One region of the Streptomyces sp. RFCAC02 genome, then DNA from elsewhere that is predicted to be linked to it. Evidence: predicted binding sites of a transcription regulator. Region 1 holds the regulator's gene; each other region holds the start of a gene.

Region 1 (9,697 bases):
CGCGTTCGGCGTGAGCGGCGCCGCGATGTCGCTGTCCGCGCTCGGCGGCGCGCTGCTCGCCGCCGCCCTGATCTACGCGCTCGCCTGGCGCCGGGGCGTGAGCGGGCAGCGCCTCGTGCTGGTCGGGGTGGGCGTCGCCGCCGCGCTCATGAGCGTGGTGTCCCATCTGATGACGCGCTCGTCCGCCGTGGCCGCCCAGGAGGCGAAGGTCTGGCTCACCGGCAGCCTGAACGGGCGCGGCTGGGAGCACGTCGGCCCGCTGCTCGTGGCGCTGGCGGTGCTGCTCCCGCTGACGGCGGCGGCCACCAGGTCCCTCGGCGCGCTCCAGCTCGGGGACGACACGGCGAGCGGCCTCGGCGCCCGGGTCGAACGCTCGCGGCTCGCGCTGATCGGCTGCGCCGTCGCGCTGACGGGGGTGGCGACCGCCGCCGCGGGACCGGTCGGGTTCGTGGCGTTCGTCTCGGGACCCGTCGCCCGCCGCATGGTCCGCGGCACCGGGACGGCGCTGGTGCCTGCCGCGCTCGTGGGGGCGCTGCTGGTGCTGGTCGCCGATCTCGTCGGCCAGCACGCCCTCGGACCGAACCAGTTCCCGGTCGGCATGGTCACCAGCATGGTCGGCGCGCCGTACCTGCTGTGGCTGCTGGCCCGCACCAACCGGGTCGGGCGCGGCGGATGACCCGTGCCCCGGCCGTACCGGCCGCACAGCCCACCGCCCGACCGCGCCGCCCCGCGAGGAAGTGCTCAGGATGACGGACTCACACACGCTCGGCACGCGGAACCTGCGGCTGTCCTACGACGGCCGCGAGGTGGTCAGGGACCTCACCTTCGACGTGCCGCCGGGCAGGGTCACGGCCGTCGTCGGGCCGAACGCCTGCGGCAAGTCGACGCTGCTGCGCGGCATGGCCAGGCTGCTGGCGCCCGCGTCGGGCGCGGTGTACCTGGACGGCAAGAGCATCCACGCGCTGCCGACGCGGGAGGTGGCGGCCACCCTCGGGCTGCTTCCGCAGAGCCCGGTCGCGCCGGAGGGCATCACCGTCACCGACCTGGTCAGCCGCGGCCGTTACCCGCACCAGGGGTGGTTCAGGCGGTGGACGGCCGAGGACGAGGCGGCGGTCGCGCGGGCGCTGCTGGCCACCGATGTGCTGGAGCTGGCCGGCCGGTCCGTGGACGAGCTGTCGGGCGGGCAGCGCCAGCGCGTGTGGATCGCCATGGCGCTGGCCCAGCACACCGACGTGCTGCTGCTGGACGAGCCGACGACGTACCTGGACCTGCCGCACCAGGTCGAGGTGCTCGACCTGCTGACCGATCTGAACCGCGCCGAGGGCACCACCGTCGTCGCGGTGCTGCACGACCTGAACCTGGCCTGCCGCTACGCCGATCACCTCGTCGCCCTGCGCGCGGGGGAGATCGTCGCGCAGGGGCCGCCCGGTGAGGTGCTGACGCAGGAGGTGGTGTCCGAGGTGTTCGGCATGCGCTGCGCGCTCGTGCCGGATCCGCTGTCGGGCACGCCGATGGTCGTCCCCGTCGGCCGGCACCACTGCGCGGAGCCGGACCGCACCCCCGCCGTCGAAGGAAAGTAAGGTTAGGCTAACCTTCCCTTGTGATGGTTCGAATCGCCCGCCGTGCCGGGCTCGCCCGTATCGGGCTCGCCTCAGCGGCGGCCCTGCTCACCCTGCTGTCCACCGGCTGCGCCTGGTCCGGTGACGACGAGTCCGACCCGGGCGCGAGCGGGGACGCCACCGCGTCCTCCGGTGCCGGTGCCTTCCCGGTGGACGTCGCCACCAAGTTCGGCGACGTGACGGTCGACAGCGAGCCGCAGCGCGTGGTCGCCCTCGGCTGGGGCGACGCCGAGACGGCGCTCGCCCTGGGCGTGCAGCCGGTCGGCGCCAGCGACTGGCTCGGCTTCGGCGGCGACGGCGTCGGCCCCTGGGCCGAGGACGCGTACGACGAGTCGCCCGAGATCATCGGCACCCTGGAACCGGAGTACGACCGCATCGCCGAGCTCGAGCCCGACCTCATCCTGGACACCAAGTCCAGCGGCGACCAGGAGCGCTACGACCGGCTCAGCGAGATCGCCCCCACCATCGGCGTCCCCGACGCCGGCGCCGACCAGTACATGATCAGCTGGCAGGACCAGGTCACCATGATCGCCACCGCCCTCGGCCGCGCCGAGCAGGGCGAGGAGCTGATCGCCGACCTGGAGGGGCAGTTCACCGCCGCGGCGGGGGAGCACCCCGAGTTCGACGGGAAGACGGTCACCACCGGCAGCCTCTACAGCGGCGGCTGGGGCGCCTACGTGCGCGGCGGCGGCCGCGTGGAGTTCCTGGAGTCGCTCGGCTTCGAGAACAACCCGGCCATCCAGGAGCAGGCGACCGACTCGTTCTCCGTCTCCCTCTCGAACGAACGCATCGACCTCCTCGACGCCGACGTCCTGATCATGGAGACCATCGGCGTCGACGCATCGGCGATCGAGGACGACCCGCTCTACCAGGCCGTACCCGCGGTCCAGGACGGCCGCTCCATCGTCCTCACCAGCGAGCTGAGCGAGGCGTACGCCGCCAACACCCCGCTGTCCATCCCGGTCGCGCTCGACGGGATGCTGCCGGTCCTGGAGGACCTCACCTCCTGACCCGCCCGGCTTCCCGGACAGGCACGGGCCGGCCGGCCGCCCCCGCACGGGGACGGCCGGCCGGCTCAGTCGGTCAGGTCCCGCGTCACGGCGTCGGCGAGGAGCCGGCCCCGCAGCGTCAGCGCCGCGCGGCCCGCGCCGTACGCGTCACGCCGCAGCAGGCCGTCCGCCAGCGCCCGGTCCGCCGCCGCGCGCCCCGCCGGACCGAGGAGGTCCAGGGGGACGCCGGCGCGCAGCCGCAGCTCCAGCATGATCCGCTCCACCCGGCGGTCGTCCGCCGCGAGCAGCTCCCGGCCGGCGCCGGGGGAGCGCCCGGCGGCCAGCGCCTGCGCGTACGCGCCGGGGTGCTTCACGTTCCACCAGCGCACGCCCCCGACATGGCTGTGCGCCCCGGGGCCCGCGCCCCACCAGTCGGCGCCCGTCCAGTACAGCTCGTTGTGGCGGCAGCGGTCGGCGGGGGCGAGCGCCCAGTTCGAGATCTCGTACCACCCGAAACCGGCCGCGGTGAGCGCCTCCTCGGCGATCAGGTAGCGGTCGGCGTGCACGTCGTCGTCCGTCATCGGGACCTCGCCGCGCCGCACCCGCTGCGCGAGCCGCGTGCCCTCCTCGACGATCAGCGAGTACGCCGACACGTGGTCGGGACCCGCGGCGATCGCCGCGTCGAGCGAGGCGCGCCAGTCGTCGTCCGTCTCACCGGGGGTGCCGTAGATCAGGTCGAGGCTTACGTGCGGGAAACCGGCGGCCCGCGCCTCGGCGACCCGCCGCTGCGGGCTGCCCGGCGTGTGCGTGCGCTCCAGGACGGCCAGCACGTGCGGCCTGACGCTCTGCATCCCGAACGAGATCCGCGTGAAGCCCGCCTCCCGCAGCGCCGCGAGGGACGCGGCGTCCACCGAGTCCGGATTGGCCTCGGTGGTGACCTCGGCGTCCGCCGCCAGCCCGAACTCGGACCTGACCGCCGCGAGCATCCGCCCCAGGTCGGCCGGCGGCAGCAGCGTGGGCGTCCCGCCGCCGACGAACACCGTCGACACCTCGCGCGGGTCGTCGCCCAGCACCTTGCGGGCGAGCCGCACCTCCTCAGCCAGCACCTCGGCGTAGTTCTCCCGCGACGCGGCGGCCCCGCCCGCGCCGCGCAGCTCGGACGCCGTGTAGGTGTTGAAGTCGCAGTAGCCGCAGCGGGTCGCGCAGAACGGCACATGCAGGTAGAACGCCAGCGGACGGTCCGCGGCGCCGGCCGTCGCCGACACCGGGAGCGCGCCGTCGGCGGGCACCGGCTCGCCGTCCGGGAGGGTGGAGGGGGACATGGCTCCCATTGTCCCCGAGCGCCGGGGCGTGCCGGGACTCAGCCGTTCGGGCCGCCCACCGTCACATGGTCGATCAGGTGCTCCACCGGCCCGAGCAGCGCCGGCTCCAGGTCCCGGTAGGACGTGACGCACCCCAGGAGGCGCTGCCAGGCGGCGCCCGTGTTCTCCGGCCAGCCGAGCGCACGGCACACGCCCGTCTTCCAGTCCTGTCCGCGCGGCACGTCGGGCCATGCCGCGATGCCGGCCGACGCCGGCTTCACCGCCGCCCAGATGTCGATGAACGGATGCCCCACCACCAGCACGTGCGGATCGGTGACGGACGCCGCGATCCGCGACTCCTTCGACCCCTCCACCAGGTGGTCCACCAGCACGCCGAGCCGCGCGTCGGGACCTGGCCGGAACTCCTCGACGATCGCCGGGAGGTGGTCCACGCCCTCCAGGTACTCGACGACGACGCCCTCGATCCGCAGGTCGTCGCCCCACACCTTCTCGACCAGCTCCGCGTCGTGCCGGCCCTCGACGAAGATCCGCCCGGCGCGCGCCACCCGCGCCCGCGCCCCCGGGACGGCGATCGAGCCGGACGCCGTGCGCGCCGGCCCCGCCGCCGCGCCGGGGCGCCGCACGGGCCGCACGAGCGTGACGGTCCTGCCCTCGAGCAGGAACCCGCGCGGCTCCATCGGGAACACCCGCAGCGCCCCGAACCGGTCCTCCAGCGTCACGGTCGGCCCCTGCGCCGTCCGCTCGCACCGGACGACCGCGCCGCAGAACCCGGTCGCTACCTCCTCGACGACCAGGCCGGCGTCGGCCGGCACCTCGGGCACGGGGGCGCTTCGCTTCCAGGGCGGCGTCAGATCGGGTCCGTAACGTCGGTTGCGCACGCCCTCATGAGATCACGGGACCCGCCCGGCCACGAGGGGCCGGGCACGGGGGCCGGTCACGACGGGGCGGCCCCGAAGCGCCGCCGCAGGGCGTCCCGCTGGGCGCGCACGAACGCCGCGCCGACCACCGCCCCGTGGCCGGGAACGTACAGCGCGTCGGGGCCGCCGGCCGCGAGCAGCCGGTCCAGCGCCGCCGGCCAGCGCGCGGGCACCGCGTCGGGACCCGCCTGCGGTTCCCCCGATTCCTCCACGAGATCCCCGCAGAACACGACGCGCGGCGTGCCCTCGACCACGACGGCCACGTCGTGCGGCGAGTGCGCGGCGCCCAGGTCGAGGAGGCGCGCACGCGGCCCGCCGGCGGGGCCGGACACGGGCGCGTCCCCCGACACCGCGCGGCAGGGCGCCGCCGCGAGCAGCCGTCCCGCCTGCGCCGCCTCGGCCGCGGGGACCCCGTGCCGCACCGCGTCCGCCACGACCCCGGCCACGGGATCCGGTCCTTCGAGCCGCGGACCGTGCACGGTGACCCCCGGGAACGCCGCCGTGACCGCACCGGCGCCGAGGATGTGGTCGAAATGGGGATGCGTCACCACGAGATGCGTCACGGGCGCGCCGAGCAGTTCGCACGCCTCCCGCGTCAGCTCCGCGCCGGCCGCCGCCGTCGGCCCGGCGTCCACGAGCAGCACCCCGCCGGGCACCGCGACCGCCCCGGCCGTCTCGTCCCACCCCGCGAGCCGGCGGCGCAGCACACCCGCCGCCACCTCTTCCCAATCGCCTGTCATCCTGCGACGTTAGCCTCGTCGGACGGGAGGCGGCCACGGTGCGCGACGGGCGCTCGCGGGGCCTTCCTCCCGGCCGCGATTCCCTGGGCGTGCCCCCCGGCCGTACACTGGTCCAGGGATTGGCACTCGGAGACGGTGAGTGCCAGGCGGCGGAACGGAACGGACGGCCGGACGGGAGGTGTGGCGGCATGCTCAGTGAACGCAGGCTCGAGGTGCTGCGGGCCATCGTCCAGGACTACGTGGGCACGGAGGAGCCGGTCGGCTCCAAGGCCCTCACGGAGCGGCACAATCTCCAGGTCTCCCCGGCCACCGTGCGCAACGACATGGCGGCCCTTGAGGACGAGGGGTACATCGCCCAGCCCCACACCAGCGCCGGGCGCGTCCCCACCGACAAGGGGTACCGCCTCTTCGTCGACAAGCTCGCGGACATCAAGCCGCTGTCGGCGCCCGAGCGCCGCGCCATCCAGAATTTCCTCGACGGCGCCGTCGACCTCGACGACGTGGTGGGCCGCACGGTCCGGCTGCTCGCGCAGCTCACGCGGCAGGTCGCCGTCGTGCAGTACCCGTCGCTGAGCCGTTCGACCGTGCGGCACGTGGAGCTCCTCGCGCTCGCCCCCGCGCGCCTGATGCTGGTGCTCATCACCGACACCGGCCGCGTCGAGCAGCGCCTCATCGACTGCCCGGCGCCGTTCGGCGAGACCTCGCTCGCCGACCTCCGCGCCCGGCTGAACAGCCGGATCGCCGGCCAGCGCTTCCCCGAGGTGCCCCGGCTCGTCGCCGACCTGCCGGAGTCGTTCGAGATCGAGGAGCGCGGGACGGTCGCGACCGTCCTGTCCACCCTGCTGGAGACGCTGGCGGAGGAGACCGAGGAGCGTCTCGTCATCGGCGGCACGGCGAACCTGACCCGTTTCGGGCAGGACTTCCCCCTCACGATCCGGCCCGTCCTTGAGGCGCTGGAGGAGCACGTGGTGATGCTGCGGCTCCTCGGCGAGGCCAAGGGCTCGGAGATGACGGTGCGCATCGGCCACGAGAACGCGCACGAGGGACTGACCTCAACCTCGGTCGTGTCGGTCGGCTACGGTTCTGGTGACGAGGCGGTCGCCAAGCTCGGCGTGGTCGGACCGACCCGCATGGACTACCCGGGAACGATGGGAGCGGTGCGCGCAGTGGCACGGTACGTCGGACAGATCCTCGCGGAGAACTAAGTGGCGGCGGACTACTACGCGGTCCTCGGTGTACGGCGGGACGCCTCGCAGGACGAGATCAAGAAGGCGTTCCGCAGGCTGGCCCGGGAGCTGCACCCGGACGTCAACCCGGACCCGAAGACGCAGGAGCGGTTCAAGGAGATCAACACCGCCTACGAGGTGCTCTCCGACCCGCAGAAGAAGCAGATGTACGACCTCGGCGGCGATCCGCTGAGCAGCGCGTCGGCGGGCGCCGGGGCGGGCGCGGGCTTCGGCGGCGCCGGCTTCGGGAACTTCTCGGACATCATGGACGCCTTTTTCGGCACCGCGTCGCAGCGCGGCCCGAAGTCCCGCACCCGGCGCGGGCAGGACGCCATGATCCGTCTGGAGATCGACCTCAACGAGGCGGCGTTCGGCACCACCAAGGAGATCCAGGTCGACACGGCCGTGGTCTGCTCCACGTGCAACGGCGAGGGCGCCGCGCCCGGCACCTCCGCGCAGACGTGCGACATGTGCCGCGGCCGCGGCGAGGTCTCGCAGGTCACGCGGTCGTTCCTCGGCCAGGTCATGACCTCGCGCCCGTGCCCGCAGTGCCAGGGCTTCGGCACGGTCGTGCCGACGCCGTGCCCCGAGTGCGCGGGCGACGGCCGGGTCCGGACCCGCCGCACGCTCACGGTGAAGATCCCCGCCGGCGTGGACAACGGCACGCGCATCCAGCTCGCGGGCGAGGGCGAGGTCGGCCCCGGCGGCGGCCCCGCCGGCGACCTGTACGTCGAGATCCGCGAGCAGCCGCACGCGGTGTTCCAGCGCCGCGGCGACGACCTCCACTGCACCGTCACCATCCCGATGACGGCCGCCGCGCTCGGCACCAAGGTCCCGCTGGAGACGCTGGACGGCATGGAGGAGGTCGACGTCCGCCCCGGCACGCAGTCGGGGCAGTCGATCCCGCTGCACGGCCGCGGCGTCACGCACCTGCGCAGCAGCGGGCGCGGCGACCTCGTCGTGCACGTCGAGGTCCAGACGCCGGGCAAGCTCGACGCCGAGCAGGAGGAGCTGCTGCGGCGGCTCGCGAAGCTGCGGGGCGAGGAGCGGCCGATGGGCCAGTTCCAGCCGGGGCAGCAGGGCCTGTTCTCCCGCCTGAAGGACGCGTTCAACGGTCGATGAGCACCGCTCCCGTCTTCCTCGCCGGGTCGCTGGACACGGCCGCTCCCGGGCACACGCTCGTCCTGGACGGCGCCGAGGGCCGGCACGCCGTCGCGGTGCGCCGGCTGCGGGCCGGTGAGGACATCGTCCTGACCGACGGACGCGGCACCGGCGCCGTCGGCACGGTGGCCTCCGTGACCGGCCGGGACCGGCTCGACGTCCTGGTGACCGAGGTCCGCCGCGAGCCGGAGCCGGCGCCCCGCGTCACGGTCGTCCAGGCGCTGCCCAAGGGTGACCGGGGCGAGCTTGCCGTCGAGACCATGACGGAGACGGGCGTGGACCGGATCGTGCCGTGGGCGGCGGCCCGCTGTGTGACGCAGTGGCGGGCCGAGCGGGGCGCGAAGGCGCTCGCGAAGTGGCGTGCCACCGCGAGGGAAGCAGGCAAGCAGGCGCGGCGCCTGCGGTTCCCCGAGGTGACGGACCCGGTGACGACCCGGCAGGCGGCCGGGCTGCTCGCCGGGGCGTCGTTCGCGGCCGTGCTGCACGAGAGCGGTACGGAGGCGCTGTCCGGTGCGCCGCTGCCCGTGGACGGCGGCGCGGGGGACGGCGGAATCGTGCTCGTGGTCGGCCCGGAGGGCGGTGTCTCCCCGGAGGAGCTGGCCGCGTTCGCGGCGGCCGGCGCGCGGCCGTACCGGCTCGGGCCGACCGTGCTGCGCACCTCGACGGCGGGCACGGTGGCACTGGCGCTGTGCCTGGGCCGTACCCGCCGCTGGGCCTGAACCGGCGGGTGTGTCAGTCCTCCGCGCCGGGGTCGGGGTGGGCGCGGAGTTTCAGGACGGCGGCGACCAGGCCGCCCCAGACCACCACCATGGCGATGATCATCATCACGATCGCTGAGGCCGACATCACCGCTCCTCCGTTTCCACCGTCGTGGCACCCGTCGCGGGCACCGGTTCACCGTCGGTCCCGGCGTCGTGCCGCCAGCGCACCAGGGACAGCAGGACGCCCACCACCAGCGCTCCCGCCGCGACGGCCCAGCCGGACCACAGCAGGAACGACGACGAGTAGCCGCCGTAGTTCTCGTCGAACTCGCCCGTGAGGCTGTCCACCATCATCCAGGTCAGCACCAGCGGGGTGACGATGCCGAGGCACAGCCGCCACCACACGCCGAGACCGACCGCCGAGGTGGCGTCGGCGTCCGCCTGGAGCACCGGCAGGCGCCGCAGGACCCAGCTCACCGTGATGACGAGGGCGAGGCCGGCCAGCACGATGCCGTACTGGTTGATGAAGTGGTCGGCCACGTCGAGGAAGTGCAGCCCGCTGTCGTTGGAGAACAGCAGCACCGACACGACGGCCACCGCGCCGCCCACCGACAGCACCGCGGGAACGCGGCGCATGCCCGTCCGGTCCTCGAAGGCGGCCACGATCACCTGGACGATGCTGATCAGCGAGGTCAGCCCGGCGATCACGAGGGAGACGAAGAACAGCACGCCGAACAGCGCGCCCATCGGCATCTCCGAGATGATCTGCGGGAACGCCACGAAGGCGAGCCCGACACCGCTGTCCGTCACCTCGCCGACTCCGACGCCGCTCTGCACGGCCATGAACCCGAGCGTCGCGAACACCGCCACGCCGGCCAGGATCTCGAACGAGCTGTTCGCGAAGGCGGCGACCAGTGCCGAGCCCGTCAGATCCGAGCGCCGGCCGAGGTAGGACGAGTAGGTGATCATGATGCCGAAGCCCACGGACAGCGAGAAGAAGATCTGCCCGTACGCGGCCACCC
Region 2 (9,697 bases), 910 kb from region 1:
CGAGAATGGTCGGCATGGCCGCCACCCCTCCCCCGGACTCCCCGCCCTCCGACCAGGAGGCGGCGCTGCTCCGCCGCTTCACCGCCCTCCCCGGGAACGCAGGACCCGCCGGCGAACGCCTCGGCCGCGAGCTCCTCGCCCGCTGGGCCGAACCCCACCGCCGCTACCACACGACCGCCCACCTGGCCGCCGTCCTCGGTCGCCTCGACGAGCTGGCCGGTCACCCCACCGATCCGATCGCCGTGGAGCTGGCCGCCTGGTTCCACGACGCGATCTACGACCCGTACTCGCCGGACAACGAGGAGATGAGCGCCCGCCTCGCCGAGGACCTCCTCGGTGCCGGGCGCCGCGCCGCCGAGGTCGCGCGGCTCGTACGCCTCACCGCCGGGCACGACCCGGACCCGGACGACCGCAACGGCGCCGCGCTCTGCGACGCCGACCTCGCCGTCCTGGCGGGCTCACCGGAGCAGTACGCGGCGTACGCGGCGGCCGTGCGCCAGGAGTACGCGTACGTGGACGACGACGCGTTCCGCGAGGGCCGCGCCGACGTGCTGCGCCGCCTCCTCGCGCTGCCCTCGCTGTTCCACACGCCCTACGCCGGTGAGCACTGGGAGCCGGCGGCACGCTTCAATCTGCGGGGTGAGCTGCAGCTTCTGACCGCCTGACCGGCCGCCCGGCCTCGTCCGCGACCGCCGCGCCGCGACCGTCGCCGGACGTCCGCGCCTGGAGCCACGCCCCGGTGAACGCCATCAGGAGCAACAGGGCGCCGAGCCACGCCGTCCACGTGTAGCCGAGTCCCGCGTCGATGACGACACCGCCGGCCCACGGGCCGAGCGTGTTGCCGGTGTTGAACGCGGAGGTGGTCGTGGCGCCGGCCAGCGTGGGCGCGGCCGCCCCGGCCACGTTCAGGATGCGGGTGTTCAGGCCAGGCGCGCACAGGAACGTGGCGATCCCGAGCAGCCCGGACAGCACGGCCACCGCGACGGCCGATTCGGCGGTGACGGCGACGGCCACCAGCACGGCGGCGGACGCGAGCAGCCCGGTGTACAGGGTGCCGAACATGTGCGCGTCCGCCAGCCGCCCACCGAGCAGCGTCCCGGTGAACGCGCCCACGCCGTACAGCACGAGCACGAGCGGCACCCAGTCCTCGTCGAGCCCGGAGACGTCGGTCAGCAGCGGGGCGAGGTAGGAGAAGAAGCAGAACGTGCCGGCCGCCATCAGCGCCGTGGTGCCGATCGCGAGCCACACCCGCAGGTCGCGGTAGACGCGGACCTCGTCCCGGAGCGACGTGCGTTCGCCCTCGGGCGCGGCCGGGGTCGCCGGCACGAACAGCAGGACGCCCACCAGCCCGATGACGGCCAGGGCGCCGACGGTCCAGAACGCGGCGCGCCAGCCCAGCGTCTGCCCGAGGGCCGCGCCGCCGGGGACGCCGGTGACGTTGGCGACGCTGAGGCCGCCGATGACGACGGCCATGGCCCGCGCGCGGGCCTCCTCGGGGACCAGCGAGACGACGACGGCCGCGCCGACCGCCCAGAAGCCGGCGCACGCGAGCGCGCTGACGACACGGCAGGCGAACAGCAGGGCGTAGCCGGGCGCGAGGGCGCCGACGACATGGCCGAGCGCGAAGACGGCGAGCAGTCCGGCGAGCGTCAGCCGCTTCGGCAGCCGCCGGGTGGCGACGGCGAGCAGCGGCGCGCCGACGACCATGCCGATGGCGAACGCCGAGATCAGCAGCCCGGCGGTCGGTATGGAGACGTCGAGGTCGCCGGCGACCTCGGGCAGCAGGCCGGACAGCATGAACTCGCTCGTGCCGAGCGCGAAGACGGCGGCACCGAGCACATGGACGGCGAACGGCAGCCGGCCGCGCGCCGCGGGTGCGGCGGACGGCGGCGCTGACGGCGTGGGGGCGTTGCGTGCGGAGGTGTCGGACACGGGGGACGGAACACCGCGTCGCCGCTCCCGCATTCCCAGCCGGGATGACATTCACATGAACGCCTGGCGGTGTCCGCCCCGGACACGCCGCCCATCGCTCCGCGCGCCCGCCGGTGAGCCGGGTGTCGCGGTCCCGGACCAGCGCTGACGTGCTACGGCCCGCTCCCCCTGCCACCCGGCCGGGTGCCGCTCTTGCGGCGGCGCAGGCCCGCCGCGTACAGGCGTTCGACCAGTTCGCGGGAGCGGACCGGGACGGCGCCGAGGCGCAGCGCGTCGGCGTACCGCTCGGCCGGGACGTCGTAGTGGTCCCGCTCGAACGCGCGGGGCGGCGAGCCGAGCCGCGCCGCGAACGCGTGCAGCTCGTCGTACGACACGTCGCTCACCAGGTGGGACCACAGCCGCCCGTGGCCCGGCCAGGCGGGCGGGTCGATGTAGACGGTCATCCGGCGCTCACCGCCGGGCCGAGGCGAGCGAGCCGACCGGCGCGGCGGCGCGCCCGGTGCGGCCGCAGACCCAGTGGGGGTCCTCGCCCAGCTCGGGCTCGACGTCCAGCGGGTGCGGCTCGTCGGCGCAGTACGGGCAGCGGGGCCACGGGCCGTGGGTCTCCAGCAGGGCGTCCTGCATGTCCTGGGCCAGCAGCCCGGGCACGAACACCGCGCCGCGCGGCCACTCGCCGGCCCACCACCGGCGGTGCGACACCGCCTCCTCCAGCCGGGAGACCTCGTCGGGTCCCGCCAGCCCGTCCGCCGCCAGATCGGCCAGCACCAGGGCGCGGCCGCGCTGGACGGCCTCTTCCGTTGTCGGCTCGTCCATGCCGACCATTGCACCAGAGAACGGCGGGGAACCCGCTCCGGGTACGGCCCGGACGTCCCGTCCACCGGCACGACGGCACCACTCCTTCGGGGCCTTGACGGCCCATCGGCATCGAAAATATGTTTCAACATGTGAGGAATGCGATGAAGGAAAATTTCGCCCGCCGGGCCGGCCGCCCGCGGCCCGTCCCCGTCGCGCCCCGCCCCGCGCCGCCCGAACCGGGCGCGCTCGCCGCCAAGGTCCGCACCATGGCCCCGTCCATGACCCGCTCCATGCAGCGCGTCGCCGAGACGGTCGCCGGCGACCCCGCGGGCTGCGCCGCCCTCACCGTGACCGGCCTCGCCGAGCGCACCGGCACCAGCGAGGCCACCGTCGTCCGCACGGCCCGCCTCCTCGGCTACCCGGGCTACCGCGACCTGCGCCTCGCCCTCGCCGGCCTCGCCGCGCAGCAGGCGTCCGGCGCCGCCCCCGCCGTCACGGCCGACATCTCCGTCGACGACCCGCTCGGCGACGTCGTCGCCAAGCTCGCGCAGGACGAGCGCCAGACCCTCACCGACACCGCGGGCGCCCTGGACGTGGCCCAGCTCGAAGCGGCCGTCGGCGCCCTGGCCGCCGCCCGCCGCGTCGACGTGTACGGCGCCGGCGCGTCCTCGCTCGTCGCCCAGGACCTCGCGCAGAAGCTCCTGCGCATCGGGCTCGTGGCCCACGCCCACGCCGACCCGCACCTCGCCGTCACGGGCGCGGTGCAGCTCCGCACCGGGGACGTGGCCGTCGCCGTCACCCATTCCGGGAGCACGGTCGACGTCATCGAGCCGCTCCAGGTCGCGTTCGACCGCGGGGCGACGACCGTGGCGATCACCGGGCGGCCCGACTCCGTCGTCACCCAGTACGCCGACCACGTCCTGACCACGTCCACGGCCAGGGAGAGCGAGCTGCGGCCGGCCGCCATGTCGAGCCGGACGAGCCAGCTCCTCGTCGTCGACTGCCTGTTCATCGGCGTCGCGCAGCGCACCTACGAGTCGGCCGCGCCCGCCCTGCACGCGAGCTACGAGGCCCTGGCCCACCGGCACGCCCCCCGCGAACGCTGACCGGGCCGCCCTGCCCGGTCACGTCCCCCCACACCACCCGCACCATCGCCCAGGAGAGAGCCGCTCCTTCATGTCCACCGACTTCGAGACGCTGACCACCGAGGCGTACCGTCCGGAACTGGCCGACATCGACCGGCAGCCCACCCTCGACATCGTCCGCCTGATGCACGCCGAGGACGCCCGCGTCCCGGCCGCCGTGGCCGGTCAGCTCCCCCGGATCGCCGACGCCATCGACGCCGTCGCCGACCGCATGGCGCGCGGCGGCCGCCTGCTCTACCTGGGCGCCGGCACGGCCGGCCGGCTCGGTGTGCTCGACGCCAGCGAGTGCCCGCCCACGTTCAACACCGCGCCCGGCGAGGTCGTCGGCCTCATCGCCGGCGGCCCGGCCGCGATGGTGGCGGCGGTCGAGGGCGCCGAGGACAGCGCCGAGCTGGCCGCCGCCGACCTGGACGCCGTCGGCCTGACGGCTGACGACGCGGTCGTCGGCGTGTCCGCGTCCGGCCGCACCCCGTACGCGGTCGGCGCCGTCACGCACGCCCGGGCCCGCGGCGCCCTCACGATCGGCCTGGCGTGCAACGCGGGCTCCCCGCTGGCCGCGGCGGCCGAGCACGGCATCGAGGTCGTCACCGGCCCCGAGCTGATCGCGGGCTCCACCCGGCTGAAGGCCGGCACCGCCCAGAAGCTCGTCCTCAACATGATCTCGACCGTCAGCATGATCCGCCTCGGCAAGACCTACGGGAACCTGATGGTCGACGTGCGCGCGTCCAACGAGAAGCTGCGTGCCCGCTCCCGCCGCATCGTCCAGCTCGCCACCGGCGCCCCGCCCGAGGAGGTCGAGCAGGCCCTCGGCGCCACCGACGGCGAGGTCAAGAACGCCATCCTCACCATCCTGGGCGACGTGGACGCCGGCACGGCCGACCGGCTCCTCACCCAGGCGCACGGCCACCTGCGGGCCGCGCTCAAGGCGGCCGCCCATGCCTGAGCCGACGCACGTCCCGCCGCCCGTCCTGGCCGCGGCGGGCATCGACCCGGAGTCCGTGGCCGCGTACGAGCCGCTCGGCGGCGGCACGTACAACACGGTCCACCGCATACGCCTGGCCGACGGCACCCGCCTCGTCCTGAAGCGACCGCCCGCGCCCCACCGGCCGCGCATGACGTACGAGGACGGGCTCATCGCGGCCGAGGCCGTCTTCTTCCGCGAGGCGGCGGCGCACGGCGCGGCGACCGTGCCGCGCGTCGTGTCGGCCGACGACGACCACCTGCTGATGACGGAGCTGCCCGGCGCGCCGTGGTTCCGGCCGGACGACGCGCCGGCGCCCGTACCGGCCGCGCTCCGCCCGCGTCTGCGGTACGAGCTGGGCGCAGCCGTGGCCCGGCTGCACGCCGTCACCGGCAGCCGCTGGGGCTACCCGGGCGGTGCCGTTCCCGCGGCGGCGGACTGGACGGGGACGTTCGGCGGCATGCTGGCGGCGCTGCTGGCCGACGCGGACCGCTACGACGCGCCGCTCCCCGTGGCCACCGACCGGGTGCGGGAGCTGGCGGCGGCGGCCTCGCCGGCGCTCGCGGAGGTCACGGTGCCGGCGCTCGTCCACTTCGACCTGTGGGAGGGCAACATCCTGCTGGACGGGGAGGGGCTGAGCGGTCTCATCGACGGTGAGCGGATGTTCTGGGGCGATCCGCTGGCCGAGTTCGCGTCCCTCACGCTGCTGTCCGCGCCCGAGCCCGACGACGCCCTCATCGCGGGGTACGCGTCCGAGGGCGGCCGCACGGACTTCGACGCCCCGGCGCGCGCCCGGATGGCGTTCTACCGCGCCTACCTCTACCTGATCATGCTGGTCGAGAGCGTCCCCCGCGCGTACCCGCCCGAGCGGACGGCGTACACCGTGGAGCGGGTGACGCCCCATCTGACGGCCGCTCTCGACGTGCTGGCCGACTTCGCCGGCACCGGCTCCTGAGCCCGCCGGCAACGCCGGGAGCCCGGCCCCGGGCGGTCCGATGACCGCCGGGGCCGGGCTCCCGGGATGTGCGGTGGTGCGGTGGCGGGACTCAGAAGTCCATGCCGCCGCCCATGCCGGCCGCGTCGGCGCCGGCACCGGCGCCGCCCTTCTCCGGCTTGTCGGCGATGACGGCCTCCGTGGTGAGGAACAGGGCCGCGATGGAGGCGGCGTTCTGCAGCGCGGAGCGGGTCACCTTGGCCGGGTCGATGATGCCCTCGGCCAGCAGGTCGACGTACTCGCCGGTCGCGGCGTTCAGGCCGTGACCCGGGGTCAGGCCGCGCACCTTCTCGACCACGACGCCGCCCTCGAGGCCGGCGTTCACGGCGATCTGCTTCAGCGGGGCCTCCAGGGCCAGCTTGACGGCGGCGGCACCGGTGGCCTCGTCGCCCTGCAGGTCCAGCTTGTCGAAGACCGAGGCGGCCTGCAGCAGGGCCACGCCACCGCCGGCGACGATGCCCTCCTCGACGGCGGCCTTCGCGTTGCGCACCGCGTCCTCGATGCGGTGCTTGCGCTCCTTCAGCTCGACCTCGGTCGCGGCACCGGCCTTGATGACGGCCACGCCGCCGGCCAGCTTCGCGAGGCGCTCCTGGAGCTTCTCGCGGTCGTAGTCCGAGTCGGAGTTCTCGATCTCGGCGCGGATCTGGTTGACCCGGCCCTGGACCTGCTCGCTGTCGCCGGCACCGTCGACGATGGTGGTCTCGTCCTTGGTGATGACGACCTTGCGGGCGCGGCCCAGCAGGTCGAGGGTCGCGTTCTCCAGCTTGAGGCCGACCTCCTCGGAGATGACCTGGCCGCCGGTGAGGATCGCGATGTCGCCCAGCATGGCCTTGCGGCGGTCGCCGAAGCCCGGGGCCTTGACGGCGACGGACTTGAAGGTGCCGCGGATCTTGTTGACGACCAGCGTGGACAGGGCCTCGCCCTCGACGTCCTCGGCGATGATCAGCAGCGGCTTGCCGGACTGCATGACCTTCTCCAGCAGCGGAAGGAGGTCCTTCACGTTGCTGACCTTGGAGTTGACGATGAGGATGTAGGGGTCCTCGAGCTCGGCCTCCATGCGCTCCATGTCGGTCGCGAAGTAGGCGGAGATGTAGCCCTTGTCGAAGCGCATGCCCTCGGTGAGCTCCAGCTCGAGCCCGAAGGTCTGCGACTCCTCGACGGTGATGACGCCTTCCTTGCCGACCTTGTCCATCGCCTCGGCGATCAGCTCGCCGATCTGCGTGTCACCGGCGGAGATGGAGGCGGTGGAGGCGATCTGCTCCTTGGTCTCGACCTCCTTGGCCTGGCCGAGCAGGGCCTCGGAGACCTTCTCCACGGCGGCCTCGATGCCCCGCTTCAGGGCCATCGGGTTCGCGCCGGCCGCGACGTTGCGCAGGCCCTCGCGCACCAGCGCCTGGGCCAGGACGGTCGCCGTGGTCGTGCCGTCACCGGCCACGTCGTCCGTCTTCTTCGCAACTTCCTTGACCAGCTCGGCGCCGATCTTCTCGTAGGAGTCCTCGAGCTCGATCTCCTTGGCGATCGACACACCGTCGTTGGTGATGGTGGGGGCGCCCCACTTCTTCTCCAGGACGACGTTCCGGCCCTTGGGGCCGAGCGTGACCTTGACGGCGTCGGCGAGCTGGTTCATCCCGCGCTCGAGGCCGCGCCGCGCCTCCTCGTTGAACGCGATGATCTTGGCCATGTGAAGTGGTCCTCCCAGAACAGGGGTGGATTGCGCCGGACCGCGCTGGCGCCCGCGACGGACGGCCCCACTCGCCCCGCGGTTCCTTGCTCCGCCTGGCTCCGGGACCTCACCGAACCGGTCCTTGCTGTCACTCTCACCTCTAGAGTGCTAACCCCATGATTAGCACTCTCCCCCGGCGAGTGCAAACCCCCCGGGCGTGTGACGCGCCAGGGTCCGCACCCCCCGGGAGGTGCGGACCCTGGTCGTCTCGTCGTGCGGAACGTCCGGCGGTTCAGGCGCTCACCCGGACCATGTCGGCCTGCGGCCCCTTCTGGCCCTGCGAGATCTCGAACTCGACCCGCTGTCCTTCCTCAAGGGTGCGGTAGCCGTCCATCTGGATCGCGCTGTAGTGCACGAAGACGTCCGCACCACCGTCTACCGCGATGAAGCCGTAGCCCTTCTCCGCGTTGAACCACTTGACGGTGCCCTGAGCCATTTCCTAACTCCCCATTTTGCCGGCCCTTTCACGGGGCCGCACTCCGCGGACCCGGGTCAGACCTGTCAGACCCCACCCCCGGCCGTAGGGGGTGTGCGCCGGAACGCGTGACCGCCGCTGAATGTATCGGGACGGACGCCCAGCGCAACAGGCCATTCGAGGGAGAATTCTTGGACCCGCGATCCGGGCAAATACCGTACGGGTGGCCATAGTTGGAGATTCCGCCAGGCACCAAAAGTGCCAACCCGACAATTGGTGCACGACTTTTCGGCGGGAGATTCGCGGGATGTGTCGCGAATTCATGTGTGCGTGACACGGGGGACAACGGGGAGCGCAGGCCACTTTAGCGCCCCCCGCGCGCGAATCCGCCCCGGAACCCGAGGTTCCGGGGCGGATCGCACACTTTTACGAACATCCGCCGGGCGCCGACCCGGTCTTTTTCCAACGGATCCGAACGTCCGCGAACACCGCCCGATCGCCGTCCGGACGCCGGCCCGGCACGGTCCGGTCGGAAACCGGACCGGTTCAGCAGCCGCCGGCGACGGCCGGGATGATCGAGATCCCCGTGCCGTCCGGTGTCGCCGTGTCCAGGCCCTCGGCGAACCGGACGTCGTCGTCGTTCACGTACACGTTCACGAAACGGCGGAGCCTGCCCTCGTCGTCCAAGACCCGGCCGGCGATGCCGCTGTGGCTGCGGTCGAGGTCGGACAGCACCTCGCGCAGCGTCGCGCCCTCGGCGGGCACCTCGGACCGGCCGCCGGTGTAGGTGCGGAGGATCGTGGGGATACGGACGGTGACACTCATGCCAGGCCAGCCTCTCGGAAGGCGTCCAGGGACGGACGGATGGTCGCGGTGGGACCGGTGGTGGGCGCCACCGCGTCCAGGGTCTTCAGGCCGTCGCCGGTGTTCACGACGACGGTGGTCAGCGCCGGGTCGAGGACGCCGGCCTCGATCAGCTTGCGGGTCACACCCAGCGTCACGCCGCCCGCCGTCTCCGTGAAGACGCCCTCGGTCCGCGCCAGCAGCTTGACGGCGGAGACGATCTCCTCGTCCGTGACGGACTCGACCGCCCCGCCCGTGCGCCGGGCGATGTCCAGGACGTACGGGCCGTCCGCCGGGTTGCCGATGGCGAGGGACTTGGCGATCGTGTCCGGCTTCACCGGCCGCACCACGTCGCGGCCCTCGCGCCAGGCGCGCGCCACCGGGGAGCAGCCCTCGGCCTGGGCGCCGAAGATCCGGTACGGCCGGTCCTCGACGAGTCCGACCTCGATCAGCTCCTTGAGGCCCTTGTCGATCTTGGTGAGCTGCGAGCCCGAGGCGATGGGGATGACGATCTGGTCCGGCAGCCGCCAGCCGAGCTGCTCGCAGATCTCGAACGCCAGGGTCTTCGAGCCCTCGCCGTAGTACGGGCGCAGGTTGACGTTGACGAAGCCCCAGCCCTCGCCGAGCGGGTCGCCGATCAGCTCGCTGCAGAAACGGTTCACGTCGTCGTAGGTGCCGTCGATGGCGACCACCTGGCCGCCGTAGACCGCGGCCATGACGACCTTGCCCGCCTCCAGGTCGTGCGGGATGAAGACGCAGGAGCGCAGGCCGGCCCGCGCGGCGGCGGCGCCGACGGCGCCCGCCAGGTTGCCGGTGGAGGAGCAGGACAGCGTGGTGAAGCCGAAGGCGCGGGCGGCCTCCAGGGCCTGGGCGACGACGCGGTCCTTGA
Region 3 (9,697 bases), 850 kb from region 1:
GGTCGGCGAGCAGGGAGAGGAACTGGATGGCGTCGAAAACGTTCGACTTGCCGGTGCCGTTCTCTCCTGCGATGCAGGTGAAGGGGCCGAAGTCGATGGACAGGTTCAGCAGGTTCTTGAACCCGTGGACTTCGAGGCGGGTCAGCATGCTGTCTCCGGGGGCTCGCCAGGCGGGTTCGACAAGCCTACTTGTGGCGGACGTCACGAGCCTTTGTGCCGGTGGCCCCCACCTGCGCTCGGCCACGCCCGAGTTGTCCCGGCCGGCGAGTGGACAGCGCTTCCCGTGCCGCCGCTGAGTGATTGCAGGTGATCGGTCGGTCAGGACGCAGCCGGCGTGATTCCGACGCGGGTGGGAAACGCTCGGGCACGGCCGCGGTGGTTCAGCCGGTGGGGTGGCTGTCTCCGTCGGTGGCCGGTGCGGGGTGGCCGACCAGCATCGCCGCCGTGCCCGCGACCCGTGTCAGGAACACGGTGGCCGAGGCCGGTCCCGGCGGCAGTTTCAGCCGGCGGATCAGTTCCTCCGGCATGAGGGCCGCGCCGCGCTTCTTCACCGTCACGGTGCCGACGCCGCGGTCGCGCAGGTGGGCGCGCAGCCGTTTCACGTTGAACGGCAGCACGTCGTCCAGCGCGTAGGCCGTGGTGAACGGGTCGGCGGGCGGCGGGGGGCCGTCCGTCGTGATGTAGGCGATCGTCGGGTCGAGCAGCCGGCCGCCGAGACGCTCGGCCGCCTCCGCGACGAGGTGGGCGCGGATCACGGCGCCGTCCGGCTCGTGCAGCCAGCGGCCCGGCGGCCCGGCGGGCGCCCGACGCTCTCCGGTGCCGGTGAGGACGGCGCCGCCCGGCAGCAGCGTCGCGGAACGCGGTGGCGCGCCGGCGCCCGTGCCGAACCACAGGACGGCCTCCTTCACCTCGCCCCGGTGCGACACCCACTCGGCGACCGCGCCGTCCGGCACCGCCTCGTGCGGGATGCCGGGGGCGGTCTTCAGGGCGGCGTACGGTACGTGGCGGGCCGCGGCGACGGCCCAGGACAGCGGCGGCAGGTACGCCTCGGGGTCGAAGATCCGGCCGCGCCCGCCGCGCCGCGCCGGGTCGGCGAACAGCGCGTCGAACCCGGCGAGACGCGCAGCCGTCCCGATGTCCGTGACGTCGGCGTGCCGCACCTCGATGCGGTCGCCGAGCCCGAGGGCCTCGGCGTTCGCCTCGGCCACGGCACAGGTCAGGGGGTCGCGGTCGACGGCGAGGACGGAGATCCCGGCGCGGGCCAGCGCGATGGCGTCACCGCCGATGCCGCAGCCGAGGTCCGCCAGGTGCCGTACGCCGAGGGCCGCGAACCGGCCGGCGCGCCAGGCGGCGACGGGGGCGCGCGTCGCCTGCTCCACGCCGCCGGGCGTGAAGTACATGCGTGCCGCGTCGGCGCCGAACTTGGCCGCCGCCCGCTGCCGCAGCCGGGCCTGCGCGACCGCGGCCGTGACGAGGGCCGGCGGGTGGGTGCGGCGCAGCCGGGTGACCGCGGCGAGCTCCCCGTCCGGCGGGAGGTCGCGCAGGACGGCCAGGAGGTCCTGGCCCGTTCCGGTCAGCAGCGCGCGGAACGCGGCGGCGGGGTCGGCGGGGTCGTTCGGTGCAGCCACACGGGTCATTCTCCCCGGTCGCCCGGACCGGCGTTCGGGGGCGGGGCGGGCGCCGGTGGCACCATCCCGAACCATGAAGATGATCGGACAAGTACGACAAAACGATCATATGGAAACCGGTGGGGAGAGCAGGGGGCCGGCCGGGCCGCCCGCACGCCCGGGCCCACGACGGATCCGCCGCTGCCTCGCCCTCGGCGGCGCGGCGATACTCGCGCTCACCTGCGCGGGACCCGGCCTCCCCGCCCACCTGCTCGGCCTCCGGCAGACGGACGCCGGCCCGGACCACCGCCTGTCCGCCACCGTCGACGGCGCACCCAAGGCGTCCGCCGCCACGTCCGTGCCGCTGCTCACCGTCCCGGGGCGGGCGAGCGAGCGGGCCGCCCGCGTGACCGAGGGGTACGCGCGGGCGCTGGAGCGCGAGCACGCCCGGCGGGTCACCGCCGCCCGCGCCTGGGGGCTGCGCGCCGTCCCCCTGCGCGCCCCGGAGCCGCCGGAGGAGAAGCCGGAACTCACCACCGAGCCCGGGCACATCACCGGCCCCGGTCTGCCCCCGGTCATCGTCGGCGTTCCCACCGACGAGAAGATCGTCTTCCTCACCATCGACGACGGCGCCGAGAAGGACCCCGCGCTGCTGCGCATGCTCGACGACCTCGGCATCCCCTACACCGGCTTCCTCGCCGACGAGGTCGCCCGCGAGGACTACGGCTATTTCCGCGACGCCCTCGCCGACGGCCACACCGGCCAGAACCACTCGCTCAACCACCGCGAGATGACCCGCCTCAGCTACGCCGAGCAGCTCGCCGAGATCTGCGGCCAGCAGGCCGTGCTCGAACGCGAACTCGGGCAGCGCCCCACCCTCTTCCGGCCGCCGTACGGCGCCTACGACGCGAACACCCTCCGCGCCGCCGCCGAGTGCGGCGCCGAGGTCGTCCCGCTGTGGGCGGAGGAGGCGTTCCCCGACCGGATGGAGTACGGCCGCCCCGACGGCAGGCTGCACCCGGGCGACATCATCCTCACCCACTTCAGGGGCGAGGGGGAGTGGGACGGCAGCATGACCGACCTGCTCCGGCGCGTCCTCGACACCGTCACCGAACAGGGGTTCGCCATCGCCCGTTTGGAAGACTACGTGTGACGTCCCCGCGCGCCGGAGCCGCCGGCGCGCCCGTCGTGACCTGCGGCGCGCCGCCCGGGGCCGGTCCACGGGGCGCGCCGTCGGCGCGTTGGCACTCTAGTTGACTGAGTGCTAACGGACGCATAGTCTCGACGCTGGCACTCTTCATGCGAGAGTGCCAGCTACGCGCGACGGGCGGACTCGGCACCCGCGACGACGGGTCCACCAGGTCGCCATCCAGCCATAGAAGCCCCGTGAGATCTCCGAAGGGGGAGGTCGGATCGTGACGACCGCCAGCAAGGTTGCCATCAAGCCGCTCGAGGACCGCATCGTGGTCCAGCCGCTCGACGCCGAGCAGACCACGGCCTCGGGCCTGGTCATCCCGGACACCGCCAAGGAGAAGCCCCAGGAGGGCACCGTCCTTGCCGTCGGCCCCGGCCGCTTCGAGGACGGCAACCGCCTGCCGCTCGACGTGAAGGTCGGCGACGTGGTGCTGTACAGCAAGTACGGCGGCACCGAGGTCAAGTACAACAACGAGGAGTACCTCGTCCTCTCCGCTCGCGACGTGCTCGCGATCATCGAGAAGTAGGGCGACGCAGACGCGGCGCACCACCGTGCCCCGGTACCCGAGCCGGCCCGTCCGGCAGGCCGGGTCCCGGGGCACGGCCTCGACGCGCGCGCACCGCCCACGTCCGGCCCAGAGTCAAAGGCACAAGGGACACCCACAGCCATGGCGAAGATCCTGAAGTTCGACGAGGACGCCCGGCGCGCCCTCGAGCGCGGCGTGAACCAGCTCGCCGACGCCGTCAAGGTGACCATCGGCCCCAAGGGCCGCAATGTCGTCATCGACAAGAAGTTCGGCGCCCCGACCATCACGAACGACGGCGTCACCATCGCCCGTGAGGTCGAGACCGAAGACCCGTACGAGAACCTCGGCGCGCAGCTCGTCAAGGAGGTCGCGACCAAGACCAACGACGTCGCGGGTGACGGCACCACCACCGCGACCGTCCTGGCGCAGGCGCTGGTGCGCGAGGGTCTGCGGAACGTCGCCGCCGGCGCGTCCCCCTCCGGCCTCAAGCGCGGCATCGACGCCGCCGTCGCCGCGGTCGCCGAGGACCTGAAGGCCAGCGCCCGCCCGATCGACTCCAAGGAGGACATCGCCGCGGTCGCCGCCCTGTCCGCCCAGGACAAGAAGGTCGGCGAGCTGATCGCCGAGGCGATGGACAAGGTCGGCAAGGACGGTGTCATCACCGTCGAGGAGTCCCAGACCTTCGGGCTCGACCTGGAATTCACCGAGGGCATGGCGTTCGACAAGGGCTACCTGTCGCACTACATGGTCACCGACCAGGAGCGCATGGAGGCCGTCCTCGACGACCCCTACATCCTGATCCACCAGGGCAAGATCTCCTCCATCCAGGACCTCCTGCCGCTGCTGGAGAAGATCATGCAGGCCGGTTCCTCCCGGCCGCTGCTGATCATCGCCGAGGACGTGGACGGCGAGGCGCTGTCCACCCTGGTCGTCAACAAGATCCGCGGCACGTTCAACTCGGTCGCCGTCAAGGCCCCGGGCTTCGGCGACCGCCGCAAGGCGATGCTGGGCGACATGGCCACCCTCACCGGCGGCCAGGTCATCTCCGAGGAGGTCGGCCTCAAGCTCGACCAGGTCGGGCTCGACGTCCTCGGCAGCGCGCGCCGCGTCACCGTGACGAAGGACGACACCACCATCGTCGACGGCGCCGGCCAGTCCGCCGACATCGAGGCCCGGGTCGCCCAGATCCGCGCCGAGATCGAGAACACCGACTCCGACTGGGACCGCGAGAAGCTCCAGGAGCGCCTCGCGAAGCTCGCCGGCGGCGTGTGCGTCATCCGTGTCGGCGCCGCCACCGAGGTGGAGCTGAAGGAGAAGAAGCACCGTCTGGAGGACGCCATCTCGGCCACCCGCGCGGCGGTCGAGGAGGGCATCGTCCCCGGCGGCGGCGCCTCCCTCGTGCACTCGGCGAAGGTCCTGGAGGGCGACCTCGGCCGCACCGGCGACGAGGCGACCGGTGTCGCGATCGTCCGCCGCGCCGCCGTCGAGCCGCTGCGCTGGATCGCGGAGAACGCCGGCCTTGAGGGCTACGTCATCACCTCCAAGGTCGCCGACCTGGACAAGGGGCAGGGCTACAACGCCGCCACCGGTGTCTACGGCGACCTGGTCAAGGACGGCGTCATCGACCCGGTGAAGGTCACCCGCTCCGCCCTGCAGAACGCGGCCTCCATCGCCTCCCTCCTCCTCACCACCGAGACCCTCGTGGTGGAGAAGAAGGAAGAGGAGCCGGAGCAGGCCGCCGGCCACGGCCACGGCCACTCGCACTGAACCGCCGGCCGCCGACCGCGGCCCCGGCGTCCCGTGGGGCCGCCCGCTCCCCCGAGGGGGAACGGGCGGCCCCACCGGCCTGTCACGCGCCGTCCGGTGTCCCGCCCCGCTTCGGCCCGTACTTCCGGCCGGCCCGTGACGAGATGCCGCCGAGCGCGCTCCGCGGGACGAGCCGGGCCGCACCCATCAGCGCCCGGTAGCGCAGGTCGGGGATGCTGACCGTCCGGCCGCGCCCCAGGTCCCGCAGCGCCGCGTCCACCACGCGGTCGGCGTCGAGCCACATCCAGCCCGGGATGCTGTCGGTCCGCATGCCCGCCCGGCCGTGGAACTCCGTCCGCACGAACCCCGGACACAGCGCCATCAGCCGCACCCCGCTGCCCGCGAGGTCACGGGCGGCGCCCTCCGTGAACTGCACCACCCACGCCTTCGACGCGCCGTACGTCCCGCGCGGCAGGAACGCCGCGACCGACGCCACGTTCACCACGCCGCCGCGCCCGCGCTCCTGCATCGGCACGGCGGCGGCCGAGGTGAGCCGCAGCACGGCCTCGCAGTGCACCTTCAGCATCCGCAGCTCGTCGGCGACCGGCGCCTTGAGGTAGCGTCCGCGCAGCCCGAACCCCGCGTTGTTGACGAGGAGGCCGACGGGCCGCGCGTGGTCGGCGAGCCGTTCCTCGACCGCCGCGATGCCGTCGTCGGTGGCGAGGTCGGCGCGCAGGACGTCCACCTCGACGCCGTGCCGGTCGTGCAGTTCCGCGGCCCGGCGCCGCAGCGCGTCCCTGTCCCGCGCGACGAGCACCAGGTCGTGCCGGTCGCGGGCCAGCCGGTGGGCGAAGGCGGCGCCGATCCCGGCGGTGGCGCCCGTCACCAAAGCAGTTGTCATACCGGGGACGGTAGTGGTCCCGCGGGCGTCGTTCCCAGGGGCGCGGGTCAGACGGTCCCGTCGCCGTCCCCGTACGGGCCGCCGCCCGCGTCGGCGTACGCCTCCTCGCGGGCCGCCGTGCGCGCGGGGGAGCGCACGAGATCACGGCGCGCGCGGCCGAGCAGCTCCTCGCGCTCGTCCTCGGTCAGCCCGCCCCACACGCCGTACGGCTCGCGGACGGACAGGGCGTGCGCGGCGCACTCGGACCGGACGGGGCAGCGCATGCAGACCTCCTTCGCCGCCTCCTCCCGGGACGTGCGCGCGGCGCCGCGCTCCCCCTCGGGATGGAAGAACAGCGAGCTGTCCACGCCCCGGCAGGCAGCGAGGAGCTGCCAGTCCCACAGGTCGGCGTTCGGGCCGGGAAGGCGGGAGAAATCTGCCATGACAGGTGTCCCATCATCATCGGTCGTCTTCGGTACCGCAGCCGGAGTAGATGTAAATATGACTACCCGCTGAATATATCCATAGACACCCAAAGATGGGCAGCAAGGTCTAAAAAGGGCAAAAATGAATGTTCGGCGCGTCAGGTCAACCGCGGCTGCCCCGTGACAGAGCCCTCACGTAGAGTGCTCTCACTCTGTGGTTGGCGACCGTAACTCTTTCGGGTGACCGTCGTTGAGAGGGCGGAAGCGGTTTGACGGCGGCCATCGCGGCTCGCCGGCCGCACAGGTGACGACACACAACTGCCTGGAGGCACAAGGTGATGCCCATCAGCTGCGGAGGGCGGCCATGACTTCCGTCCTCGTCTGCGACGACTCCCCCCTGGCCCGGGAGGCGCTGCGCCGCGCGGTCGCGACCGTGCCCGGCGTCGAGCGGGTCACGACGGCGGCCAACGGCGAGGAAGTGCTCCGCCGCTGGGGTGCCGACCGTTCCGACCTGATCCTCATGGACGTCCGTATGCCCGGCCTCGGCGGTGTTGAGACCGTCCGCCGGCTGCTGTCCGCCGATCCGGGGGCGCGCATCATCATGCTCACCGTCGCGGAGGACCTCGACGGCGTGGCGCTCGCCGTCGCGGCGGGCGCGCGCGGCTACCTCCACAAGGACGCCTCCCGCGCCGAGCTGCGCGCCACGGTCACCCAGGCCCTGGCCGACCCGACCTGGCGGCTCGCCCCGCGCCGTCTGCGCTCCTCGGACATGGGGGCCGCCCCGACGCTCACCGCGCGCGAGATCCAGGTGCTCGAGGGCATGAGCCACGGCCGGTCCAACGCGGAGATCGGCCGGGAGCTCTTCCTGTCCGAGGACACGGTCAAGACGCACGCGCGCCGGCTGTTCAAGAAGCTCGGCGCCTCCGACCGCGCACACGCGGTGGCCCTGGGCTTCCGCTGGGGTCTGGTCCGCTGACGCGCCCCGGGGAGGGGCCGGACGGGGAGCGCGGCGCGCGCCGTCACCCCCCGTCCGGCGGGAGCGGACTCAAAACGTCCGGCGTTGACGCATCCTTGAAGGCATGACGCTCCTTGGGGACGAGCCGGCCAGGCGTGAGGGGAGGGCAGCCCGGAGCATGACTCTGAGCGCCCCCGCACATAACGCTTCGACGCACAACTCCGCCCGCGGTGACACGGACCGCGCGGCGAGGGTGCACCATGGACCGATGCGCGACGACGAGGCCACGGGGATAGGGACCCTCGTGCATCGTGCGGCCGGCGGCGACGCCCAGGCCACCCACGACCTGCTGGCCCATGTGCATCCGCTTGCCCTCCGCTACTGCAGGACGCGGCTCGCCCGCCTGCCCGGAGAGGCCCGCCACTTCGTGGACGACCTCGCGCAGGAGGTGTGCCTCGCGGTCCTGTGCGCCCTGCCGCGCTACCGCGACACCGGGCGGCCGTTCGACGCGTTCGTCGTGGCCATCGCCCACCACAAGATCGCGGATCTCCAGCGCGCGGCCCTGCGGCGTCCCGGCAGCACCGCCGTCCCCTCCGACGAGATGCCCGAGCGGCCCGACGACTCCCTCGGTCCCGAGGAGCGCGCCCTCCAGAGCAGCGACGCGGAGTGGGCGCGCCGCCTCCTCGCGAACCTCCCGGAGCACCTGCGCGAGCTGGTGCTGCTGCGGGTCGCGATCGGGCTCACCGCGGAGGAGACCGGGGAGAAGCTCGGCATGTCGCCGGGCGCGGTCCGGGTCGCGCAGCACCGTGCCCTGACGCGGCTGCGCGCGCTCGCCGGCCGCTGACCCGGCCCGTGGCGCCCGCCCGTGACGGGTGCCACTGAGGGCCGCGTCACAGGCCCCGCTTCCGGGCGGTCCGCACCTTCGGCGGGGCCGTAGCATGGAGAACCGGGCCCGTACAGGCCCGGAGGGAGTGGATCTCGGGTGCGGGAAAGGCAGTCATGACTGGTTACGCGGGTGAGGTACCGGAGAAGTTCGCGACGCTCGGGCTGACGTTCGACGATGTGCTGCTGCTGCCGGGCGCCGCCGATCTCGCCCCCCAGGACATCGACACCTCCACGCGGCTCTCGCGCAACGTCCGGGTGAACGTGCCGCTCCTCTCGGCCGCCATGGACCGGGTCACGGAGGCGCGGATGGCCATCGCCATGGCCCGGCAGGGCGGCGCCGGCGTCCTCCACCGCAACCTGTCGATCGCCGAGCAGGCGGCGCAGGTGGACCGGGTGAAGCGCTCCGAGTCCGGCATGGTCACCGACCCGATCACGATCCGTCCCGACGCGACGCTGCGCGAGGCCGACGAGCTGTGCGGCCGCTACCGCATCAGCGGCGTCCCGGTGACGGACGCGGCGGGCCGCCTGCTGGGCATCGTGACCAACCGCGACATGGCCTTCGAGTCGGACCGCGCCCGCGCCGTGCGCGAGGTCATGACGCCGATGCCGCTGGTCACCGGCCGGGTCGGGATCTCCGCCGAGGACGCGGTGGAGCTGCTGCGCCGCCACAAGATCGAGAAGCTGCCGCTGGTCGACGAGGAGAACCGGCTGCGGGGCCTGATCACCGTCAAGGACTTCGTCAAGGCCGAGAAGTACCCGAACGCCGCGAAGGACGCCGAGGGCCGGCTCATCGTCGGCGCCGCGGTCGGCGTCGCCGGTGACGCGTACGAGCGCGCGCAGGCGCTCATCGAGGCCGGTGTGGACTTCCTCGTCGTGGACACGGCGCACGGGCACTCGCGGCTCGTCCCGGAGATGGCCGCCAAGATCAAGTCGAACCACGACCGGGTCGACGTCATCGCCGGCAACGTCGCGACGCGCGATGGCGCCCAGAGCCTCGTGGACGCCGGTGTCGACGGCATCAAGGTCGGTGTCGGCCCCGGCTCGATCTGCACCACCCGGGTGGTCGCGGGCGTCGGCGTGCCGCAGGTGACGGCCATCCACGAGGCGTCCCTCGCCGCCCGCGCGGCCGGTGTCCCGGTGATCGGCGACGGCGGTCTCCAGTACAGCGGCGACATCGCGAAGGCCCTCGCGGCCGGCGCCGACACGGTGATGCTGGGCAGCCTCCTCGCGGGCTGCGAGGAGTCGCCGGGCGAGCTGAAGTTCATCAACGGCAAGCAGTGGAAGTCGTACCGCGGCATGGGGTCGCTCGGCGCCATGCAGACGCGCGGCGACCGGCGCTCGTACTCGAAGGACCGCTACTTCCAGGACGAGATCGGCGAGGACGACAAGCTGATCCCCGAGGGCATCGAGGGCCAGGTGCCCTACCGCGGCCCGCTCGCCTCCGTCGTGCACCAACTGGTCGGCGGCCTGCACCAGTC

The links. Region 1 encodes HrcA, which represses chaperone genes, less so after heat shock. Its sites were predicted from a motif close to TTNGCACTCNGNNNNNCNGAGTGCNAA; they were not measured.
Region 2: groL (chaperonin GroEL) is a predicted target of HrcA. The motif match lies at 7,671-7,697, and genes of this name have one in related genera.
Region 3: groES (co-chaperone GroES) is a predicted target of HrcA. The motif match lies at 2,849-2,875, and genes of this name have one in related genera.

Annotation. Positions count from the first base shown of each region.
Region 1 covers NZ_SAUH01000001.1:4,524,819-4,534,515, forward strand. The annotation lists gene EMA09_RS21070 (iron chelate uptake ABC transporter family permease subunit) at 1-676, shown strand, start outside; gene EMA09_RS21075 (ABC transporter ATP-binding protein) at 747-1,580, shown strand; gene EMA09_RS21080 (iron-siderophore ABC transporter substrate-binding protein) at 1,604-2,629, shown strand; gene hemW (radical SAM family heme chaperone HemW) at 2,695-3,939, opposite strand; gene EMA09_RS21090 (DUF3097 domain-containing protein) at 3,969-4,808, opposite strand; gene EMA09_RS21095 (MBL fold metallo-hydrolase) at 4,865-5,587, opposite strand; gene hrcA (heat-inducible transcriptional repressor HrcA) at 5,776-6,792, shown strand; gene dnaJ (molecular chaperone DnaJ) at 6,793-7,935, shown strand; gene EMA09_RS21110 (16S rRNA (uracil(1498)-N(3))-methyltransferase) at 7,932-8,693, shown strand; gene EMA09_RS21115 (methionine/alanine import family NSS transporter small subunit) at 8,707-8,820, opposite strand; gene EMA09_RS21120 (sodium-dependent transporter) at 8,820-9,697, opposite strand, start outside.
Region 2 covers NZ_SAUH01000001.1:3,619,547-3,629,243, reverse strand. The annotation lists gene EMA09_RS16790 (metal-dependent phosphohydrolase) at 15-665, shown strand; gene EMA09_RS16785 (Cmx/CmrA family chloramphenicol efflux MFS transporter) at 628-1,857, opposite strand; gene EMA09_RS16780 (DUF4031 domain-containing protein) at 2,085-2,375, opposite strand; gene EMA09_RS28650 (hypothetical protein) at 2,383-2,745, opposite strand; gene EMA09_RS16770 (MurR/RpiR family transcriptional regulator) at 2,889-3,833, shown strand; gene murQ (N-acetylmuramic acid 6-phosphate etherase) at 3,904-4,815, shown strand; gene EMA09_RS16760 (aminoglycoside phosphotransferase family protein) at 4,808-5,788, shown strand; gene groL (chaperonin GroEL) at 5,880-7,508, opposite strand; gene EMA09_RS16750 (cold-shock protein) at 7,783-7,986, opposite strand; gene EMA09_RS16745 (MoaD/ThiS family protein) at 8,512-8,790, opposite strand; gene thrC (threonine synthase) at 8,787-9,697, opposite strand, start outside.
Region 3 covers NZ_SAUH01000001.1:3,671,342-3,681,038, forward strand. The annotation lists gene EMA09_RS17015 (AAA family ATPase) at 1-148, opposite strand, end outside; gene EMA09_RS17020 (methyltransferase domain-containing protein) at 381-1,637, opposite strand; gene EMA09_RS17025 (polysaccharide deacetylase family protein) at 1,738-2,760, shown strand; gene groES (co-chaperone GroES) at 3,020-3,328, shown strand; gene groL (chaperonin GroEL) at 3,470-5,095, shown strand; gene EMA09_RS17040 (SDR family oxidoreductase) at 5,178-5,975, opposite strand; gene EMA09_RS28655 (WhiB family transcriptional regulator) at 6,023-6,397, opposite strand; gene EMA09_RS17050 (response regulator transcription factor) at 6,744-7,355, shown strand; gene shbA (RNA polymerase sigma factor ShbA) at 7,603-8,178, shown strand; gene guaB (IMP dehydrogenase) at 8,334-9,697, shown strand, end outside.